Regions from separate parts of the Siminovitchia sp. FSL W7-1587 genome, predicted to be linked through region 2. Evidence: a T-box and tRNA genes for the amino acid it is inferred to sense, from the RefSeq annotation. Region 2 holds a T-box; the other holds one or more tRNA genes.
The links. The T-box of region 2 lies ahead of leuS (leucine--tRNA ligase). A T-box ahead of a tRNA ligase gene usually reads a tRNA of that ligase, here a tRNA-Leu.

Region 1 (4,432 bases), 2.1 Mb from region 2:
AAAGTTTTATTCTCCCGTTTTTTAAGAAGCTTCTCTACAGGGATCGACTGGGCTTCTTTTTTTTCTTTTTCCGAAATATATCCATGCTCTTCCATTAAAGAAAGGACAATATTTCTCCGGTTCTCGGCAAGGTCAGGGTGATTGTATGGATTATACCCACTCGGCCTTTGCGGCAACCCCGCCAGTAGCGCAGCCTCGCTGATATTCAGATCCTCAACCGATTTACCAAAATACACTTCTGCGGCTGTCGCTACACCATAAGTTTTTTCGCCAAGATACACTTTGTTCAAATACTTTTCCAATATTTCTTTTTTTGTATACTTATTTTCCACTTTTAAGGCAAGATACGCTTCCTGTACTTTCCGCTCAATCGTTTTTTCCGAGGATAAAAAGGACATCTTGACAAGCTGCTGTGTGATTGTGCTGCCCCCTTCTGCCCCAAAACCTTCCTTCACATTGGCCACCGCCGCGCCGGCAACCCGCTTGACATCAATGCCGGGATGGTTCCAAAACCTCGCATCTTCAACGGACAAAAACGCATTTTGCACTTTTTTTGGTATCTGATCCAAAGGAACGACCTTGCGATATTCCTCTCCGGCGATATCTGTCACTTTTTTGCTATTCATATCATAGATCGTGGATGACTGCGGGGAATTCAGCAACTCGGGATTTAATTGTGGAGCATCCCTTACATAAGCCACTGCGGCAAACGCAAGCACCCCCATCAATAAAACACCGCAGATAAAAAATGCCATCACGGTGTGAATGGCTAACTTTTTTAATATTCTTTTTCCCTGCTGTCTTTTCTTTTGATACTGCCTGCGACTAGGATAACCTTCCTCCATGACCACATTCCCCCTAATATGTAATCATATCAATGAAGGAATACCCAATTTTTCATTTTCGCAAACCACTGAGCAGCTCCTATATGTGAAAAAAGAAATACAAATGATTGACTTTTTCAGTTTCTTCCACACTCTTTCCTGATTGAATCTCTGCGATGTCGTTTGCAAATATTGGGTTGGCGAACATTCCTTCTTTTTGTGACTACTCTCTTGACCCGTAAACCATACTGATTGCGATCCTTTTCACTATATATAATGAATACGATGAAGTTGCATGTCTTCCTGTAAAAAACTTTCGTCATAATCATTCATTAAACTTCATTGTAGGGAATACAGTGTCAAATCGCGCGCCATATTTCAAACATCTTCAAGGGGGAACAGCCGACATGAAAGGGAAAAACATCGAGAATATATACTATCGTTGGGCTTTGGCTAGGTTAAGCCCCATATGTTGTTTTTTCACCCGCTTACTTGCGAAAGGTTTTCACGCTGCATCTTCATATAAGCTTCCTCAAGCGTCTTGGAGCTCGTATCACTTACAATATACCTTACCAATTGAGAAAATCCCTTCCAATCATGATATTAATCGGAAGGGATTTCATTATTTTTACATATGGCTGGGACTGGCTTTAAAAATCTGCCGGAAACTGATCAGATGGGATGGAACGCTTTTACAAAAAAACACATCTATTCCTGTTCTGCTTCCTTCACATAATATTCCATCGCCTCGTTAAGCCATTTCTGCTCTTCTTCCGTAAATGGAAAAGGCGACATATTCTCCAGTTCTTGAATATCCGTTTCTTCGACATTTGCGTCCGCCAGTTGGTGAATCAAGTCTTCTCCCAGAAAGGAAAAAGTATTATGAAGATAAGATTCAAGCATTTCTGTTACTTTGGGGTCGTCTACCGGACTGCCATATAATTGTTTGACTTCCTTATAAAATGTAATAAACATTTGATCCAAGGCGATTTTTTCTTCTTCGGATCTCCCGGACAACACTTCCATTACCTCTGTCAGCTCATGCTGATCCATCCATTCTTTTTGCTTTTTCGCCGTTTGCATATTATGAATGATGCTGAATAATGCAGAACTTTCCACTTCTCCTTCTTCCTTAAGCAATCTGACGACTCTCTTTATCGCATTCATTGATATCTCAATTCGCTTTTTATCTTCTTCCAAAGCCTTAATATGAAGAGTCAATGTGTCAGCTAAATCAACCGTAAAGCTCGATTTATGCAGCAAGGAAGCGATTTGCTCCAGACTGAAACCGAGAAATTTAAGACTTAAGATTTTCTGCAAGGTTACAATATCTGAATGACTGTAAATGCGGTGACCTGTTTCCGAATCCTTTTCAGGTTGAAGCAACCCAATTTCATCATAGTAATGCAGCGTACGAACAGACAAACCTGTTTTTTTGGAAAACTCTCCAACGGCGTACTTCGTATTCTCTTTCATCAAAATCCCTCCTACGAAAAGTATATATTCATCATAAGGCCTCACGTAGCTGGAGGCGCAAGAGGGAACATGAAAAAGACGCTGGATTTTTCAAAAAAACGTCAAAACATTTTATGTTCATATTATGTTATAATAATGGAGCTATCATTTTTGCCGCGGTGGCAGAAAGGCAGACGCGCTAGATTCAGGTTCTAGTGTCCGCAAGGGCGTGTGGGTTCGACTCCCACTCGCGGCATTCGCGGAATGTGGCTCAGCTTGGTAGAGCGCTTGGTTCGGGACCAAGAGGTCGCAGGTTCAAATCCTGTCATTCCGACTTTCGGCTAAGCGTAAAGGAAGGTCCAGAACCTTCCACCACATCTAAAAATAATTGATCTTCGTACAAGTCGTGAACATAAAGTGAAACTTCATTCAGTAGGGCTCCTACTGAATGTTAGATGAACGAATCGGGCATTTAGTGCCGTTTTCTCCCACTTACCAACTCAGGTCTTGATGTGGGGTATATGGCACCTTACATGCCGGATAAAATGCGGCCTTAACCGGTACCGCAAACCGAAACAACCTGGCCCCACAAGTAAATCCGGCATCCTGATTCGCAGAATTTTCGCTTTATATCATAGTGGATATTAAAAGGACCACACATTTTAGAGTTGTCTAAATGGTGGTCCCAATTTATTTCAATACCGCCCGATTGCGTAATTTAACTTTCCTTCAAAAATTTCTCATGCGTTCTTGAAGTATTTGCAAAGTCAAGATGAGACTTGCAAATAAAACAATTCCACTGTCATTACCAGAAAACCCTCTTTACATTTTCACAATCTGGTCCAATTTTTTCACTTATTGACGAAGAAAACCTTGTGAACTCTTTATCGTTCATTTGAACTCCTCTTCTAAAATGGCGTAATAGTATTCATCCCACCATTCATTACCATTAGGAATACATTTTTTAAAAAAGCCTTCCCTTCTCATTCCAATCTTCTCCATCACTCGGTATGAAGGAATATTCTCAGGCTGACATGTTGCTATAATCCTGTGTAAGTTCATTTCTTGAAAGCCATATTCCAAGATGGCTTTTGCCGCTTCAGAGGCGTATCCTCTGTTTTGGTATTTTGGATTAAACACCCAGCCAATCTCATAAGTATGCTCACCAAAATACTTATGAAAAACAATATGCCCTATAACAATATCTTCTGCTATTAATACTACAGGAAATTTTTCGGCATCATCACCTGTGTTTTTACTTACAAATTCTTTGGCATCTTTTTCAGTGAAAACGCCTTCAGGTATATACTTCATAACATGACTGTCCGACGTATACGCGTATACAGCTTGCCAATCCTTGGATTCAAATTCTCGTATCAATAACCTTTTCGTTTTTATGTGCATTACCCAAACCCCCATCAAAAATACTTCCCTACTATTAAGTCAACAATAACCACTGCAAATACGAATGAAACGTTCTACAATCTGGCCCTATTTGTGGAAAAAAGAAAAGCAAGTTGGACACTTATAGAATTGGATTATTTTATGCTGTGTTATCATTAAATAGCGCTATTCTATGACATTTGTTGGTGTTGCTGCCTTTACAATAATAACACTGTCATATGCTTTGCTGGGTGTCATTTCAATCGTGTAAAACTTCTTTAAAGTCTTGTACCACCAGCGGAAATCATCCCCAATATTCGCCATTTTTTGTTCCCTCGAGATGATATCCGATAACTCATCCGACTTCCTTGCTTTTGCAAAATCAACATAGAAAACATTTGATTCCACTTCACTGAATGCATCAACTAAATCATTGTGATTCTCCAGTGTATGAATTTGTCGTTCACCAGAGCCGCCATTTTTCGCCTGAAACTCGCTGCTGATAAAATCAGTACCAATTGCAAAGTATTCTTCACCATACAAATCATCCAAATAATTTCCCATCGATTTGTAACCAGCTAACGATGCAGACGTTTTTTCAATATGCCCGTTATGTCCGGTCATAAATACTTTATCGTGACCTCGCTCTGCTTCAAATTCAACAATCCATTGTAAATTATCCGCCAAATATTGATCACGAAGTTTTGTATAATCTCCTTCGTTTAAAAATAACTGTGTACGCTGTTTCATGATTTGCGCATATTGTAAAG
Region 2 (4,432 bases):
TAGGAAGGAGATGTCCAATAAGTCGACTTTTCGGCTTCGGACGCTCCTCCTAAAACGTTATGATTTCAATATATAGAGAATATATTCTTTTTGAACAGATTAGGGCTGTTTTAACATTTTTATATAGCGAACTTAACAAAGTTATTGCTAAGCCATTGATCAGGAGACGAGCCCCACCGAATTTCGTTAAACCCCCGAATATGCAGGGATATAGGCTGGGCTTTATGATGAACATTTGGACAGAGGAAAGAGATTGGGACAAAATCGTATAAAAATGAATAACCGCATGAAATCAATTTTAAAACCTTGATTTCACGCGGTTTTATTTTGGCGCTTTGGGCAAAAAATGTCATAACGCTAATAACTAGTATGGATTGACCTAAATTTTTTTCGGCAAATAGAAATGAATGAGGAGGAAATCAAGACGAAAAAAAGACAGGCGATATGCCTGTGAGATAAGACGACCCACGGAACGGACAAACTTGCAGTGAAATCAGAGGAAACTGGTAGCCATGGGTTGATCCAATAAACTAAAAATGATCAATCACAAAGGATATTGCAATCCCCGCTTCGTAGCAGACTTCCGCTCAAATGACAGTAGTTGCTGTCATCTTCCATAAGAAAAAACGGCAAGACTACATCAGACTGTCCGTCTTATCTTTTTTCAAAAGCAAGTACGAAGGGCGCATTGTTTTTTAAATTGATAAAAGCATATTGCAGGACATGCACCATGTCTTGATCAAGGTTTTGTGAAAATTTTAACAGCTCGTCCCGCTCTTTTTCCCCTTCTTTATGCCCATGGTAAACAACGAGAACAATGATTCCGCCTGGAGCCATCATGTTCAGCAACTGTTTCACAGCCATGATCGTCGTTTCCGCTCTCGTAACGATGGATTTATTCCCGCCAGGCAAATAACCGAGATTGAACATGGCTCCGCTTAGGCTACCATGGATTTCTTCAGGGATTGTAGCGGAAATGTTTTCGTGGCCTGTCTGAAACAAGGTAACCCGTTCAAGAAGTTCTCGTTCCTGCAACTGCTTTTTCGTATTAGCAATGGCTTCTTCTTGAATATCATAGCCAAATACTCGGCCTGTATCTCCGATAAGCTGTGCCAAAAAAAGTGTGTCGTGGCCATTTCCAACTGTCGCATCCACTACAAAGCCACCTGGTCGAACAACCCTCTGCATGACGGTTCTTGTAAAAGAAAGTACCCCTTCAAGATTCATGGTTTAGCTCCTCCTAAGGCATTCATACAAAATTGTAACATAACCGTCAAGATTTGAGTATATACTACAGGAAGACGAGCTGATATGCCGTCGAAAAAAGGGGAGGATTGTTAAATGGCTACCAGACAGTCGATTGAACACTTTATCAACCGGTGTGAAACAGCCATTATCAATGCGGAAGAGCAATACGACCTGGGCAGCAGGCAGGAGCACCACTATGATATAGAGTATAGTGATGCCATGCAAGAGCTTGAAGCCATGCTCGTACAGCTCCGAAAAATATCTGACAGCGCCAACCCGGAGCAGCGTGAACGGCTCCACAGAGTGCGCTTGAAGATTCAGCAGTTGCAAAACAAAATGATTCTCCTTAATCATGATCGTCCAGTATACAGCACGTGGCATTAACAGGAAGACAGGCTGAATGTGGCCTGTCTTTTTACATAAAAACCGGAGACAACACCCCCAGATTCGTCAAATAGGAATGAAAGTCGTTTCTGAATAAATAAGGGAGAATCTTTTGTATCTGAAGCCCATCCATCTGAATAGAATACGCAGCCCCAATATAGGCTTGAAAACCTGTCTAAAATTGTCTACAATGGGGAATAAAGATAATAAAATATGTTAAAACGGTAACGAAGGACCAGTATTGATGTCACCCTGTTTTCAGAGAGTTGGCGGCAGGTGGGAGCCAACCAGGATCATCAGGAACTCCCCTTTCGAGTTGCAGGTGTGAAAGAAAACGGTTTATCCCGATTTTTTCCGGTAATGCTTGCCGTTCTCTGCGTTAAGGAACAATCAAGTGAGTGAGCTATACGCTAAAAATGGGTGGTACCGCGGGAGAAATCACACCTCTCGTCCCAGGAATATTACCGGGATGAGGGGTTTTTTTATTTAGTATAAGGTAGGAGGCATCTCGATGATTTACAATCATAAACAGATTGAACAAAAATGGCAACGTTATTGGGAAGAAAACAAAACGTTTAAAACGACTGAAAATGAAGGAAAAAAGAAATTTTATGCTCTTGATATGTTCCCATATCCGTCGGGAGCAGGGCTTCATGTCGGGCATCCGAAAGGATATACGGCATCGGACATTCTTGCCCGTATGAAGCGAATGCAAGGATACAATGTCCTCCACCCGATGGGGTGGGATGCGTTTGGTCTTCCGGCTGAACAATATGCGATTGATACGGGAAATGATCCAGCCGAGTTTACGGAGCATAATATCGAGACATTCCGGAAACAAATCAAGGCGCTCGGCTTTTCTTATGATTGGGACCGGGAAATTAACACGACCGATCCATCCTATTATAAATGGACGCAATGGATTTTTCTCAAGCTGTTTGAACATGGCCTTGCTTATATTGATGAAGTTCCGGTCAATTGGTGCCCGGCGCTTGGAACCGTCCTGGCCAACGAGGAAGTCATTGATGGAAAAAGTGAGCGCGGCGGGCATCCCGTTGAACGCCGGCCGATGAAGCAGTGGATTTTAAGAATTACGAAATATGCGGACCGCCTGCTTGAAGATTTGGATGAACTCGATTGGCCCGAAAGTATTAAAGATATGCAGCGCAACTGGATTGGCCGTTCCGAAGGGGCGGAAATCACCTTTTCCATTGACGGTCATGACGAAACGTTTACGGCTTTTACAACTCGCCCCGATACATTGTTTGGTGCGACATATGCGGTGCTGGCTCCAGAACATCATCTTGTTGCCAAAATTACCACTCCTGAACAAAAGTCAGAAGTGGAAGCTTATATAGACAACATTAAAACAAAAAGCGACTTAGAAAGAACAGATCTTTCCAAAGAAAAGACGGGCGTATTTACAGGTGCTTATGCCATTAATCCGGCAAACGGCGAAAAAATGCCCATTTGGATCGCCGATTATGTATTGGCTTCCTATGGAACTGGCGCTATTATGGCCGTGCCTGCACACGATGAGCGGGACTATGAATTTGCCCGGAAATTCGGGTTGGAAATTAAAGAAGTCGTTTCCGGCGGAAACATTGAAAAAGAGGCCTATGTTGGCGACGGCCTTCACGTAAACTCGGGATTCTTGGATGGTTTGGGCCTTGATGAAGCCATCGAAAAAATGAATGACTGGCTGGAAAAAGAAGGACATGGCAAAAGAAAAGTCACATATCGCTTGCGTGACTGGTTGTTTAGCCGCCAACGTTACTGGGGAGAACCGATCCCGATTATCCATTGGGAGGACGGGACAATGACGGCTGTTCCCGAAGAACAGTTGCCAGTTTTACTGCCTGAAACAGACGAGATTAAACCATCGGGAACCGGTGAGTCGCCGCTTGCCAATATTACTGACTGGCTTCATGTGGAAGACCCGGAAACCGGGAAGAAGGGCCGCAGGGAAACGAATACGATGCCGCAATGGGCCGGAAGCTGCTGGTATTTCTTGAGATTCATTGATCCTGACAACGACAAGGAGCTTGCCGACAAGGAACTATTAGAAAACTGGCTTCCAGTCGATGTTTATATTGGCGGCGCGGAACATGCCGTACTACACTTGCTATACGCCCGTTTTTGGCATAAATTCTTATATGATATCGGAGTTGTTCCGACAAAAGAACCGTTCCAAAAACTGTTTAACCAAGGGATGATTCTTGGAGAAAACAATGAGAAAATGAGTAAATCAAAAGGGAATGTCGTCAATCCGGATGATATTATTGAAAGCCATGGAGCAGATACACTCCGGCTCTATGAAATGTTCATGGGCCCTCCTGAAGCATCCGCTGCATGGTCAACGACCGGACTTGACGGTGCCCGTCGTTTCCTTGACCGTATTTGGCGCCTTCTCGTTGCCGAAAATGGTCATATTACGGATAAAATCAGTGATCAAACAGGCGGACAGCTTGAGATAGTGTATCATCAAACGGTCAAAAAAGTAACGGAAGACTTTGAAGCAATGCATTTTAACACTGCAATTTCCCAATTGATGGTGTTCATCAATGAATCATATAAAGCAGAAGTACTTCCAAAAAAATATATTGAAGGCTTCCTGAAACTGTTATCCCCGATCGCTCCGCATATGGCGGAAGAGTTGTGGCAAAAGCTTGGTCATAAAGAGACGATTTCCTATGAACCGTGGCCTCAGTACGACGAAGCAAAACTCATTTCTGATGAAGTGGAAGTCGTTGTCCAAATCAATGGAAAAGTAAGGTCCAAATTGATTGTTTCTCGTGAA

Region 1: it has a tRNA-Leu gene. The T-box ahead of leuS (leucine--tRNA ligase) is inferred to sense a tRNA for this amino acid. The anticodon was not compared.

Annotation. Positions count from the first base shown of each region.
Region 1 covers NZ_CP150169.1:1,031,744-1,036,175, forward strand. The annotation lists gene NST31_RS04930 (PBP1A family penicillin-binding protein) at 1-845, opposite strand, end outside; gene NST31_RS04935 (MerR family transcriptional regulator) at 1,533-2,300, opposite strand; tRNA gene NST31_RS04940 (tRNA-Leu) at 2,453-2,535, shown strand; tRNA gene NST31_RS04945 (tRNA-Pro) at 2,540-2,613, shown strand; gene NST31_RS04950 (GNAT family protein) at 3,171-3,683, opposite strand; gene NST31_RS04955 (erythromycin esterase family protein) at 3,849-4,432, opposite strand, start outside.
Region 2 covers NZ_CP150169.1:3,509,531-3,513,962, forward strand. The annotation lists gene NST31_RS16590 (class I SAM-dependent methyltransferase) at 655-1,227, opposite strand; gene NST31_RS16595 (YtzC family protein) at 1,342-1,632, shown strand; T-box leader at 1,848-2,090, shown strand; gene leuS (leucine--tRNA ligase) at 2,144-4,432, shown strand, end outside.